Regions from separate parts of the Micromonospora sp. NPDC047762 genome, predicted to be linked through region 2. Evidence: riboswitches for the same ligand, from Rfam matches in the RefSeq annotation. Region 2 holds a riboswitch; the other holds the start of a gene.

Region 1 (6,797 bases), on a different contig from region 2:
GCTGGGCGGTGTAGTTGCCCGCCGTGGCGTACGTGTGGGTCGGGTTGGCCTCGGTCGAGGTCTGCCCGTCGCCGAACGTCCAGGCGTAGGTGAGCGTGCCACCGTCCGGGTCCCGGGAGCCGGCGCTGGAGAACGTGACGGCCAACGGCGCCGGACCCGAGGTCGGGTTGGCGGACGCCGCCGCGATGGGCGCACGGTCACCGGCGGTGTAGTCGATCCGGTAGACGCCGGAGTTGTCGTTGTTGCCACCGAAGCCGCTGCCCCACTCGATCAGGTACAGCGCGCCGTCCGGGCCGAACTCGAAGTCCATCGGCCGGATCATGCTCATGCCGGTGAGCAACTGGTTGATGTCCACCAACGACTTGCCGTCGGGGGTCACCTGCATGGTGTACATCTTGTTCTGGTTCCACTCGCCGAGCAGAGCCTTGCCGTCGTAGTACGCCGGCCACTTGCGGTTCGAGTTCAGGTCGGCGTCGTAACGGTAGACCGGGCCACCCATCGGGGCGCCGCCGCCGCCGATCTCCGGGTAGCGCGCGTCACCGGCGTACCCGTAGTCGACGGTCGCCGGGACCACCGGCGGGAGGTTGGTCAGGCCGGTGTTGTTCGGCGAGTTGTTGACCGGTGCGGCGCAGTCGAACTTCGGGCCGCTCGGACCGGACGGGAACGTGTAGTCGTTGTACGCCTCGTTCGTGCCCGTGCAGTACGGCCAGCCGTAGTTGCCCGGGGTGACGATGTTCCACTCGACCAGACCGCGGGGGCCACGGTTCGGGTTGTCGGTGTTGGCGTCCGGCCCGTAGTCGCCGACGTACAGCGTGTTGGTCTTCGGGTCGGTGCCGATCCGGAACGGGTTGCGGAAGCCCATCGCGTAGATCTCGGGACGGGTCTTCTCGGTGCCCGCCGGGAAGAGGTTGCCCGTCGGGACCGTGTACGTGCCGTCGTCCTCCGGGTGGATCCGGATCACCTTGCCGCGCAGGTCGTTGGTGTTCGCGGAGGTGCGCTGCGCGTCGTAGTCCTGGCGGCCCGCCCGCTCGTCGAGCGGCGAGTACGAGTTCGACTCGAACGGGTTGGTGTTGTCACCGGTGGCCAGGTAGAGGTTGCCGTCGCCGTCGAAGGTCATGCTGCCGCCGGCGTGGCAGCAGGTGTTGCGCTGGGTGTCGACCCGGAGCACCTGCTTCTCGCTGGCCAGGCTGATGGTGTCGCCGGTGACCGTGAAGCGGGACAGCAGGTTGCGGGTGACCCCGTCGTTCGGGGCGTAGTACAGGTACACCCAGTTGTTAGTGGCGAAGTCCGGGTCGAGCCGGATGCCGATGAGGCCGTCCTCGTTGCCGGTGAAGACGTCCAGGTCGACGGCGGTGACGGTGTTGCCGGTGTCCGGCTTCACGATCTGCACGCGACCGTCACGCTCGATGTAGAAGACCCGCCCGTCGGGGGCGATGTCCAGCTCCATCGGGTTGCTGGTGTTGCTGTCCAGCGTGACCTTCTCGAAGTTCGAGGTCTTCGAGGCGCCGCAGTCGGCGTTCTCGACGCCGGCCGCGGTGCGGATGCCGCCGAGCAGGTGGGACAGGAACTCGGGCTCGGCGTACGACTCCCGGGTGTGCCCCAAACCGGTGTACCAGGAGCGGCCACCGTCGTAGTCCTGACACCAGGCGACCGGGTGGTCCGCACCCATCGCACCGGCGCCGGGGGTGTAGCTCTTCTCGTCCAGGCTGGCCAGCACGTGCACGTCCGGCCGGGGGTTGCTCTGGTAGTTGTACCACTCGTCGAACCGGGACCACCGGTCCGGCAACCCGGCCGTGGACGGGTGGGCGTGGTCCTCCACCTTGACGGTGGCCGTCTGGTTCTGCGGGTGGTTGGCGAAGTACGCGCCGACCAGGTCGCCGTACCAGGCCCAGCTGTACTCGGTGTCCGACGCGGCGTGGATGCCGACGTAGCCGCCGCCGGCCTTCACGTAGCGCTCGAACGCCGCCTGCTGGTCGGCGTTGAGCACGTCACCGGTGGTGGAGAGCCAGATCACCGCCTTGTACTTCGCCAGGTTGGCGTCGTTGAATGCTGCGCCGTCCTCGGAGTTGTCCACTGTGAATCCGTTGGCGGCGCCGAGCTGCTGGATGGCGGCGATGCCGGTGGGGATCGAGTCGTGCCGGAAGCCGGCGGTCTTGGAGAAGATCAGGACGGAGAAGGGATCGGCCGCGGCCTTTGGCGCCTTCGGCACCACCTGGCTGACCGGGGCTGCGGCTTTCGCATCCCGTGGGGGAACCTGGGCGGCCGCCTGCGCGGGCGCGCCGAACAGGGTGGTCGAGGCCATGGCCAGGGAGATCAGGGTTGCGGTGATTGGTACGCGGGCACGACGAGAACGGGACACGCCGCCTCCTGTGTCGTAGTGACAGAGCTCGCGGGAGTCGGCTCGCCGAAGGCCGTCCCTGATGGAGCCGGTGGTCACACCGTGCCAAGGTGCCCCCACCGACATTTTGTCGAATCGCTGAACAAATTAATTCGGCTGGCTCGATGTCGGGCAAGATGCGGACGGGTAACGGTTCTGCAACGGGGGGCGACATTCCGAACAGGACCGTATGAAGTGCCCCATTGGATCTCACTCGTTTTTGACGCGCCGGCCCGGCCGGCCACCGCCGACCCCGCGCCTTGGCAGGCCGACGGATCTGTCGTACGGTGACACGCAAGTAACCCACGGGAGCCCGGTGTACCGGGCTGAGAGGGGGGCTGACAGCCCCCGACCGTCGAACCTGATCCGGATAATGCCGGCGCAGGGAGGAGCGTTGCCGTGCCGTCCCTGGGGCGATTGCATCTCATCACCGACACCCGACCCGGTCGCGACCCACTCGCCGTGGTCCGCGCCGCCCTCACCGTGGCCCATGCCGACCTGGTGGTGCAGGTGCGGGTCGAGGATTCCGCCACCGACCGCGAGGCGTACGAGCTGACCGGGCGGGTGTTGGCGCTCTGCGCGCCGTACCGGGCGACCTGCCTGGTCAACGACCGGTTGCACGTGGCGCTGGCGTTCGGCGCGGCAGGTGGGCACGTCGGCGCCGACGACCTGCCGGTCGCCGCCGCCCGCCGGGTGCTCGGCCCCACCGGTGTGCTGGGCGCCACCGCTCGCGCACCGGGCCCGGCGGCCGAGGCCGTCGCGGCGGGCGCCAGTTACCTGGGCGTCGGTCCGTGTCACGCCACCAGCACCAAGACCGGCCTGCCGGACCCCATCGGGCCCGCCGGAGTACGCGCCGTCGTCGACGCCGTCGACGTTCCGGTCATCGCGATCGGCGGAGTGACCGCGGCCCGGGTGCCGGCCCTGCGGGCCGCCGGGGCGTACGGGGTGGCGGTGGTCGGCGCCGTTTCCTCCGCCGCCGACCCGGCACGGGCAACCGCCGAGCTGATCGAGGCCCTGACGTGCTGACCGGCCGGTCCCCGTCACCGCCGTCGAGCGACCGGGTCCGGCCGGACGTGGCAGTGGTGGGGGCGGGGCCGATCGGGCTGGCCATCGCCTGGCGTTGCGCCGCTCGCGGGCTGCGGGTGGTGGTGCACGACCCGGTGCCCGGTTCGGGGGCGTCGGCGGTGGCCGCCGGCATGCTCTCCCCGGTCGCCGAGGCGTACTTCGGTGAGCGGCAGCTGACCGGGTTGCTCTTGGCATCCGCTGCCCGCTGGCCGGGGTTCGCCGCCGAGTTGACCGAGACGACCGGGGTCGAGATCGGCTATCGGACCGAGGGCACCCTGATGGTCGGGCTCACCGGCGACGACCTGGCCGAGGCGCGCCGGCTGTGGGCGTACCAGCAGGGGTTGGGCCTGCCCGTGACGCCGCTGCGCCCCAGCGAGCTGCGCGACAGTGAACCGGCGCTCGCCCCACGGGTGCGCGGTGGCGCGCTCGCGCCCACCGACCATCAGGTCGACCCCCGGCTGCTGGTGCCGGCGCTGCGCACGGCCGCGCAGCGGGCCGGCGCGGTGCTCGTGCCGCAGCAGGTCCGGGAACTGTCCGATGTGGACGCGACGGTCACCGTTGTCGCCGCCGGCTGCGGGGCCACAGCGCTCACCGGCCTGCCCGTGCGGCCGGTGAAGGGTCAGATCCTCCGGCTCCGCGCGCCCGACGGCGTCGCGCCGGGCTTCCGGCACGTGATCCGGGGGTACGCCGACGGCGAGCACGTCTACCTGGTGCCCCGCGCCGACGGCGAGGTGGTGCTCGGCGCGACGGTCGAGGAGCGCTCGGACACCACTGTCACCGCCGGTGCTGTGCAACGGCTGCTGCGCGCCGGGGTCGACCTGCTGCCCGAGCTGGCCGAGTACGACCTGGTCGAGGCGGTCGCCGGGCTACGCCCGGGCACCCCGGACAACGCGCCGATCCTCGGGCCGCTGCCCGACCGACCGGACGTCCTGGTCGCCACCGGGCACCACCGGCACGGCATCGTGCTCACCCCGATCACCGCTGACCTGATCGCCGACCTGGTCCTGGGCGGCGTACCCGACCCGATGCTCGCGCCCTTCCGGGCCGACCGCTTCTTCGGCGGTGCCACGGTGGCCGCGTCCTGCCGACCTGAACCGAGTGTGGAGGGGGACCTGTGGAGTTGACAGTGAACGGGGCCGGGCGCAGCGTCGCCGCCGGCGCGTCAGTGGCGGATCTGGTCCGCGACATCGTGGCGCACCCACGTGGGGTGGCGGTCGCGGTCAACGGCGAGGTGGTGCCCCGGACCGGCTGGCCGGCCCGGCCACTGCGCGACGGTGACCGGGTCGAGGTGCTCACCGCGGCGCAGGGCGGGTGAGCGGCGTGCCGTTCGAGCTGGGTGGGGAGACCTTCACCTCACGGCTGATCCTCGGCACCGGCGGTGCCGCGAACCTGTACGTCCTGGAGCAGGCGATCCGGGCGTCCGGCACCGAGCTGGTCACAGTGGCGCTGCGCCGGGTGGGCACGGCACCGGGCTCCACGGGTGGGCTGCTGGAGCTGCTGGACCGGTGCGGCGTACGCCTGCTGCCGAACACCGCCGGCTGCCACACCGCGACCGAGGCGGTGAAGGTGGCCCGGTTGGCCCGGGACGCGTTCGACACCGACTGGGTCAAGCTGGAGGTGATCGGCGACGAGCGGACGCTCCTGCCCGACGGGGTGGAGCTGCTCCGCGCCGCCGAGGAGTTGGTCGCCGACGGTTTCACAGTGCTGCCGTACACCAGCGACGACCCGGTGCTCGCCCGCCGCCTCGCCGACGTGGGCTGCGCCGCGGTGATGCCGGCCGGCTCCCCGATCGGCTCGGGGCTCGGCATCGGCAACCCGCACCACATTCGACTCATCCGGCAGGGTGTGGACGTGCCGGTGATCCTCGACGCCGGCATCGGCACCGCGTCCGACGCGGCGCTGGCAATGGAGCTGGGCTGTGACGGGGTGCTGCTGGCCAGCGCTGTCACCCGGGCGGCCGACCCGGTGGCAATGGCCACCGCGATGCGGTACGCCGTCGAGGCGGGCCGACTGGCGGCCCAGGCCGGCCGGATCGAGCGCCGCTTCCACGCGCTCGCCTCCACCCCCGACGAGGGAAGACCCGAGCTGTGACACCGCCGTCCGGGGTTGTCGTGTTGACCGATCGGCGCGTCGCGCGGGAGGGGCTCGACCGGGTCCTGGCGGGAGCCGTGGCCGGGGGAGTGCGCTGGGTGGTGCTGCGGGAGAAGGATCTGCCCCGCGCCGAACGCGCCGCTCTCGCCGCCGACCTGCGCGCGATCCTCGCCGACGTCGGCGGAACCCTCGTCGTGGCCGGCCCCGACCCGCTCGGCGGCGACGCCGTGCACCTGCCCGCCGCCGGCCCGTACCCGCCCCCGAAACACGGCCTGGTCGGCCGCTCCTGCCACCACCAACCCGAGCTGGACCGCCTGACCACCGAGCACTACGCCACCATCTCCCCGGTCTGGCCCACGAAGACAAAACCGGGTTACGGCCCACCCCTGGATGTTGCGGGGCTGGGCAGCCTGGTCCGCGCCAGCCCGGTGCCCCTGCTCGCCCTCGGCGGAGTCGAGACACCAGAACAGGTGACCGCCTGCGTCGAGGCGGGAGCCGTCGGAGTAGCAGTGCTGGGCGCACTGATGCGAGCCAAAGACCCCGCCGAAACAGCCGCCATCCTGACCAGCGCCTATGCCAAGGCGGTCACCCCCAAGCTGAGCCAAACCCGGCGCGGGGTCACCCAGATCCCCACGTCGGGGCTGCGGCCGACAGTGCCCACGCAGGGATCAAGCCTGACCGCCCGGAGTGGGCACTGTCGGCCGCAGCCCGAAACCGCAACCAAAGAGGGCAAATGACCCCGCCAACACTGCTCACCATCGCCGGCTCGGACTCCGGCGGCGGCGCCGGCATCCAGGCCGATCTCAAGGTCTTCGCCGCGCTGGGCGCGTACGGCACCAGCGTCCTCACGGCGGTCACCGCGCAGAACACCCGGGGTGTCGACGCGGTGCTGCCGCTGCCCCCGCGCACCGTCGCCGAACAGTTGGACAGCGTGCTCACCGATTTCACAGTCTGTGCCGTGAAGACGGGGATGCTCGGCACCCCGGCGATCGCGGACGTGGTGGCCGAGGCCGCCCGGGACGACCGGCTGCCCCACCTCGTCGTCGACCCGGTGCTGGTCGCCACGAGCGGTCACCGGCTCGGCGTGGTGGGCGCGGTGGAGCGGCTGCTGCCGTACGCCACTGTGGCGACCCCGAACTGCGCGGAGGCCGCGGCGATCACCGGACGTCCGGTGGACGACGTGGCCGCGATGGTCGCGGCCGCCGAGGCCCTGGTGGCCGGCGGCCCGGAGTACGTGGTGGTCACCGGCGGTGACCTGGACGGG
Region 2 (6,797 bases):
GTCCCGTTCGGCGGAGGCCCGGACGCAGACCGCGGACATCGCGAACAACTCGGCGCCGATGTCCACCACCCGGCCGAGGAACGCCTGCTTACGCTCCATCTTTCCCTGCCAGCGCGACATCGCGTAGAACGTCGACCGGGCCAGCTTGCGCGACGAACGCTCCACCTGGCGCAGGTGCGCGGCGAGCGGGCCGAACTCGGCGTACGCCGAAGGGCTCTGCCCTCGACCGACGGCGAGCGTGGGCAGCCACTTCGCGTAGAAGGCGCCCGCTCGCGCGCCGGCTCGGGCCTTGCGACCCAGCCCCGCGTCCGGGTCGATGATGTCGCCGGCCACCGACAGGTGGGCGTCGACCGCCTCCCGCGCGATCAGCAGGTGCATGATCTCGGTGGAACCCTCGAAGATCCGGTTGATTCGCAGGTCGCGCAGCATCTGCTCGACGGCGGCCGGGCGTTCGCCACGGGCGGCCAGTGAGTCGGCCGTCTCGTAGCCGCGCCCACCTCGGATCTGGATCAGCTCGTCGGCGATCTTCCAGGCCATCTCGCTGGCGTACAGCTTGACCAGTGCCGCCTCGATCCGAATGTCGTTGCGGTCGTCGTCGGCGAGGAGGCAGCAGAGGTCGAGCATCGTCTCCATGCCGTACGTGGTGGCGGCGATGAAGGAGAGTTTCTGCGCGACCGCCTCGTGCTCGCCCACCGGCCGTCCCCACTGGACCCGGTCGGCGGCCCACCCTCGGGCCACGTTCAACGCCCACTTGCCGGCGCCCACGCACATGGCCGGCAGTGAGAGCCGGCCGGTGTTCAGAGTGGTCAGGGCGATCTTCAGCCCCTTGCCCTCTCCGCCGATGACGTTCTCGGCGGGGACGATCACGTCGTGGAACCGGGTCAGGCTGTTCTCCAGGCCGCGCAGGCCGATGAACTCGTTGCGCCGCTCGACGGTGATGCCGGGGCTGTCGCCGTCCACCACGAACGCGGTGATGCCGCCCCGACGTCCCTGCGTGGCCGGCACCCGGGCCATCACCACCAGCAGGGTGGCCACGATGCCGTTGGTGGCCCAGAGCTTCACCCCGTTGAGCCGGTAACCGGTGCCGTCCTCGGTCGGCTCCGCGATGGTGGCCAGCCGGGCCGGGTCGGAGCCGACGTCCGGCTCGGTGAGCAGGAACGCGGACACCTCACCGGCGGCGAGCCGGGGCAGGAAGCGTTGCTTCTGCTCGGGGGTGCCGAACATCTTCAGCGGCTGCGGCACCCCGATCGACTGGTGCGCCGAGAGCAGCGCGCCGATGGCCGGGCTGACCGAGCCGGCCAGCATGAGCGCTCGGCAGTAGTGCAGGTTGCTCAGCCCGAGCCCGCCGTACTTCCGGTCGATCTTCATGCCGAACGCGCCGAGGTCGGCCAGGCCGTGGAACACCGAGTCGGGTATGGACGCGTCCCGCTCGATGGCCTCACCATCCACCTCGGAGGTCAGGAAGGCGCGGAACCGACCAAGGAACTCCTCCGCGCGAGCCACGTCGTCCGGGTCGGATCGGGGCCACGGATCGATCAGGTCGAGCCGGAACCGGCCGAGGAACAGCTCCTTGCCGAAGCTGGGCCGGTCCCAGGTGGATTCGCGGGCGGCCTCGGCGACCTGCCGGGCTTCCTTCTCGGTGACCTGCCCGGCTTCGGCGGGCAGCGGCGCGGCGGCACCGGCCGTGGTTTCGGAGTCGGGGCCGTCCGGTGCCGGTCGGCCGTTCTGCGTCGTGGTCACGGCTGCCCCCTTGAAGCTCGGTGCGGCTGCGTCGACGTGCGCGACTACCACCACGCTACCCCCGGTTGTTACCCAGGGGTAGCGCTGCGTGTAGTTCGACGCGGTCAGTCGCCGACAGTCGCGTTCGGGTCATCGTCGTCGTCGTCGATGTCGTCCTCACCCCAGCTGCGCCGGGCGAACGGCAGCAGCATCCAGAAGGTGAGGAACCAGAGCCCGGTCAGGGCGCTGAGCAGGAAGGCGATCGGCCGGTCCAGCACGAAGTCGGTGATCAGCAGCACCGCGCTGACCATCGCGATCAGCATGAAGGCGAGGCCACCGGTCGCCATCCGGTGCGCGAAACGGACCAGTTCCGGTTTACGCCCCTGCCGGAACAGCGCCCGGTGGAACGCCACCGGCGAGATGATCATCGCGGTGGCGGCGGCCGCCGCGAGCAACGCCACGATGTAGACGTCGCGCTGGAACTCAGTGGTCTCGGTGAACCCGTTACTGAACGGCAGGGTGAGCAGGAAGGCGAAGAGGATCTGCACGCCGGTCTGGGCGACCCGCAACTCCTGCAGCAGGTCGGCGAAGTTGCGCTGCCAGCGCTGCTTCTCGGTCTCCTTGGACACGCGCTACCTCCGGTGAGACGCTACTGCCGGCGGTCCCGCCCGCCGGCAGCAACGCCAATGCCCCACCCGGCCGAGCGCGAAACAAGTTCACGACACCTGCCGTTCATCTCGGCGACGCACGTCGGCCTCCGTCGGCGTCAGGACCCGCGTCGGATCCGGCCCGCGTAGCGCGCTTCCAGCTCGTTGTTGTGCGCGTCACCGTCCGGGATGTTCGCCGACAGGTAGACCGGGGGCCGCTCCCCCGCCGCCAGCAAACGCGCCACCACCTCCACTGTCACCTGCTGCGCCAGCAGCGCCGCGGTGATCGAGGAGACCGCGCCGACCGCGCCACCGCCCGGCAGGGGCAGCGTCGCGTCGCCGTACGGCGCGCCGTTGTCGAGCACCACGTCGGCGAGGTCGCTCAGCTTGCGACCGGACGGGTGCCGGGAGGCCATCTGGCCGGAGTGCCGCGCCGAGGTGATCGCCACCAGCCCGTGGCCGTGCTCCTTCACCAGCGTGGCGAACTCCACCATCGCGCCGTTGACGCCGGAGTTCGAGGCGAGCACGAAGACATCGGTGGGGCGCACCGGGGCCAGCTCGTAGAGGCGGTGCGCGACGGCCGGGTCCCGTTCCAGCAGCGGACCCAGCCGGTCGGCCGGTTCGCCGCCGAGCAGCACCAGGTCGCGTAGCGCGATCCGGTTGGTCGGCACCAGACCACCCGCCCGTCCGGCGATCTCCATGGCGAGGGCCTCCGAGTGCCCGGTGCCGAACGCGTGCACCACGCCGTCGGCTTGGACGGCCTCGGCGATCAGGTCGGCGGCCCGCCCCACCGCCTCCCGCTGACTGGCGGCCACCTGGCCGATCGTCTCGGTCACCACGGCCAGGTAGTCCTCGGCACTCACCGTCATACGTCCTCCGTCGTTCGATTGCGGGCCAGCCAGCGAACCGCGAAGTCGACCGCCGCCCGCTGGCGCATCAACCTGCCGGTCCCGGTGCCGACCGGTGCGGTGCGTACCGCTCCAGTGGCCTCCAGGTCCCCGCCCAACGCGGCGAAGTCGGCCGCGTCGAGTCGTACGTCCTGCCACCACACCCACTCCCGACCACCGTCGACGGTACGCACGGCGGCACCGATCCGCTCCCGGGGCGAGCCGGGGCGGCGGTACTCAGCCAGGTGCAGCGAGGTGCTCACCGAGTGGTCCACGCCGAGCAGCAACACGTCGGCATCCAGGTCGTAGAGCCGGGCCAGCGGGGAGCCCTCACCGAGCATGTCGGCCAGGGCGTGCCCGGCGACCACCTGCTCGGCGGTCGGCCCGAGGGCGGCGAACGACACCTGGGGATGCGAGCTGCGCAGTGCACCGGGCCAGCCGCGGACCGTCTCGGCGAGCGCCCCCATGAACCGGCTCGGCGTGATCGCCGGGTCGAACCCGGGCGTCTCCGAGCGGATCAGCGGCCACCAGCCCGCCGGCACCGGCGGGTTGCGCCACTGGGCGGGATCGCTGTTCTCCGGTGTGTGGGTGGGCACGACGATCGTGCCGTCCGGGCCGAGCGCGTCGCGCAGGGCGAGCACCACCGCGTGCGGGCCGCCGCTGACGAAGCCCAGCGGACGCAGTGAGGCGTGCACCAGCATCGTCGCGCCGGGGCGTACGCCCAGCACGCGCAGCTGCGCGGCGATCGAGCGACGGCTGCCAGGCCCGCTCGCGTCCGTCGTCACGATGGCCCTCCCCCGATGACCCGCACGACTCAGGCCGTCCCGCCGGCTCGGGCCAGGATCGCCTCGGCGAGCGGGGCCGGCGCCGCGTCCGGGATCCAGTGACTCACCCCGGGCAGCTGCACGAAGCGGTAGTCGCCGGTGACGTTCTCCGCGCACGCCTCGGCGGCGGTCCGGCCGATGGCGACGTCCCGGTCACTCCAGACGTACGTGGTGGGCACCGCGACCGGGCCGACGCCGGCCAGGTCGGCGCGGGACATCGCCCGGTACCAGTTCAACGCGGCCGTCAGCGCACCCGGCTCACGCATCGGGTCGGCGTACCGGTTCACCCGGGACGTGTCGCCCACCCCGCCGAGCATCTTGCGCAGCGCGGTGGCGTGCCACGCCAGCAGGACCTTCTCCGCCTTGTCCGGCTTACGGAACAGGGCGATGTACGACGAGCGGGCCTTCTGTTGGGCGTCGGTGCTCAGGGCGTGCGCCATGGCCGCCGGATGCGGTACGGACACGGCGGTCAGCGTGTGGACCCGCTCGGGATGCCGGGCGGCAACCGCCCAGGCCACGATCGCACCCCAGTCGTGGCCGACCAGGTGCACGGCGTCCAGCCCGAGCGCGTCGAGCACCGCCACCACGTCGGTGACGAGTTCCGGAATCCGGTAGTCGGCCACCACCGTGGGCCGGGCGCCGGGTGAGTAACCGCGCTGGTCCAGCGCGTACGTGCGCAGCCCGCCCGCGTGCAGCGCCGGCACCACGTCGTCCCACTCGCCGCTGTGCTGGGGGAAACCGTGCAGCAGCAGGACGGGTACGCCGTCCGTCGGACCGCCGACGGTCACCTCGAACGTGAAGCCTCGCGCGTCAACCCGCATGATCGGAAGCGTACCCAGACGACGGTCGGCCGCTCGCTCCCGCAGGTCAGGCGGATGCCCTGCTGGGCCCGCGCCCCTGGTCGGTGTTAGCGTCAGCGAGACAACTTCATATCCGACAGGGGAGCGCACAGCGCTGAGAGTGCGGGCACGCCCGCAGACCCTCGAACCTGATCTGGGTAATGCCAGCGCAGGGAGTTCGGTCGACCTCCAGCCGCGCCGCAGTCCGGTGCCACCGGACGCGGCGTGCGTCTTCTCCTGGTTCGCACTCACGAACTGGGAGCAACACATGACATCCACCACTGACACACACCGTTGGCGCACCATCGACATCGTGGTCGCCTCGGTGATCGCGGTCGCCTTCGGCGTCATCTTCTGGGCCTGGGGCCTGGTCTGGAGCGCCACCGAGGGCGCGTTCGCCTTCTTCCCGCCGGCGCAGACGCTGCTCTACGGCGTCTGGCTGATGCCGGCGGTGATCGGTGGGCTGGTCATCCGCAAGCCCGGCGCCGCGCTCTACTGCGAGACCGTGGCCGCGGTCCTGTCCGCGCTGCTGGGCAGCCAGTGGGCCGGCACTGTCATTCCGCAGGGCATCGTGCAGGGCATCGGCGCCGAGCTGGCCTTCGCCGCCTTCCGGTACCGGTCGTTCCGCCTGCCGACCGCGGTGTTCGCGGGCGCGCTGACCGGCCTCAGCGCCGCGCTGTTCGACTTCTTCGTCTGGAACGTCGACTACGCGCTGACTGACTACCGCATCCCGTACGCGCTGCTCACCATCGTCAGCGCCACAGTGATCGCCGGCCTGGGCGGTTGGCTGCTGACGAACGCCCTGGCCAACACCGGCGTCCTGGACCGCTTCCCGGCAGGCCGAAACCGAGCCCTGATCTAACCCCCACCAACTCGCGTCGATCATGAGGTTGACGGGCGGATGGATCTCCACAACCACCGTCAACCTCATGATCGACCGTGCAGGGTGGAGCGGGGGCGTGCGGCTGGGAGGGGGTGGTTCGGTGGGCGGGGTACTGCTGCGGGGGTTCGGGTGGCGCCACGCTGGCCGGCGCGCCTGGGCCGTGCGGGGAGTTGACCTGCGGGTTGAGGCTGGGGAACGGGTTCTGCTTCTCGGGCCCTCCGGGGCCGGCAAGAGCACCTTGCTCAGCGCCCTGGCGGGACTGCTGCCCGAGGACTCCGGCGAGCAGGAGGGCACCGTCGAGATCGACGGGCTCGACCCCCGCAAGGGGCGGGAACGGGTCGGCATCGTCTTCCAGGACCCGGAGACCCAACTGGTGATGGCGCGCTGCGGCGACGACGTCGCGTTCGGGCTGGAGAACCGGGGAGTACCAGCCGACGAGATCTGGCCCCGGGTGGACGAGGCCCTGCACCGGGTCGGCTTCCCGTACTCCCGGGACCGCCACACCTCCGCGCTCTCCGGCGGCGAGCAGCAACGCCTCGCCCTGGCCGGCGCGCTGGCCCTGCGCCCCGCCCTGCTGCTGCTCGACGAGCCGACGGCCAACCTCGACCCGGCCGGGGCCGAGCTGGTCCGGCACGCGGTGACCGGCGCGCTGGACGCCGACACCACGCTGATCCTGGTCGAGCACCGGGTCGCCGAGGCACTGCCGCTTGTCGACCGGGTGGTCGTCCTGGAACCGGGTGGCGGCGTCCGCGCGGACGGCCCGCCCGAGGCGGTCTTCGCCGCCCACGGCGCCGCCCTGGCCGCCGAGGGGGTCTGGGTGCCCGGTCACCCCATCGCGCCCCGACCGGCCACCGCCAGCCCCGGGGAGCTGTTGCTCACCGCCGACCGGCTCGGCCTGCCGCCCCGGCTGGGCCCCACCGACCTGGCGGTACGCGCCGGTGAAGCACTCGCCGTACGCGGACCGAACGGTGCCGGCAAGTCCACCCTGGCGTTGCTGC

Evidence for each region. A riboswitch is a leader RNA that binds a small molecule or an ion and turns the genes downstream of it on or off. The one in region 2 is predicted to bind thiamine pyrophosphate.
Region 1: another riboswitch for thiamine pyrophosphate. It lies ahead of thiE (thiamine phosphate synthase); the one in region 2 lies ahead of ACGF3C_RS16595 (ECF transporter S component).

The regions. Positions count from the first base shown of each region.
Region 1 is NZ_JBIDCQ010000002.1:536,414-543,210, forward strand. It holds gene ACGF3C_RS08090 (ThuA domain-containing protein) at 1-2,359, opposite strand, end outside; TPP riboswitch at 2,673-2,782, shown strand; gene thiE (thiamine phosphate synthase) at 2,777-3,403, shown strand; gene thiO (glycine oxidase ThiO) at 3,397-4,566, shown strand; gene thiS (sulfur carrier protein ThiS) at 4,557-4,757, shown strand; gene ACGF3C_RS08110 (thiazole synthase) at 4,754-5,533, shown strand; gene ACGF3C_RS08115 (thiamine phosphate synthase) at 5,530-6,270, shown strand; gene thiD (bifunctional hydroxymethylpyrimidine kinase/phosphomethylpyrimidine kinase) at 6,267-6,797, shown strand, end outside.
Region 2 is NZ_JBIDCQ010000004.1:553,394-560,190, forward strand. It holds gene ACGF3C_RS16570 (acyl-CoA dehydrogenase family protein) at 1-1,740, opposite strand, end outside; gene ACGF3C_RS16575 (DUF6328 family protein) at 1,845-2,348, opposite strand; gene ACGF3C_RS16580 (sugar isomerase domain-containing protein) at 2,486-3,235, opposite strand; gene ACGF3C_RS16585 (aminoglycoside N(3)-acetyltransferase) at 3,232-4,038, opposite strand; gene ACGF3C_RS16590 (alpha/beta fold hydrolase) at 4,068-4,898, opposite strand; TPP riboswitch at 5,006-5,110, shown strand; gene ACGF3C_RS16595 (ECF transporter S component) at 5,185-5,778, shown strand; gene ACGF3C_RS16600 (ABC transporter ATP-binding protein) at 5,900-6,797, shown strand, end outside.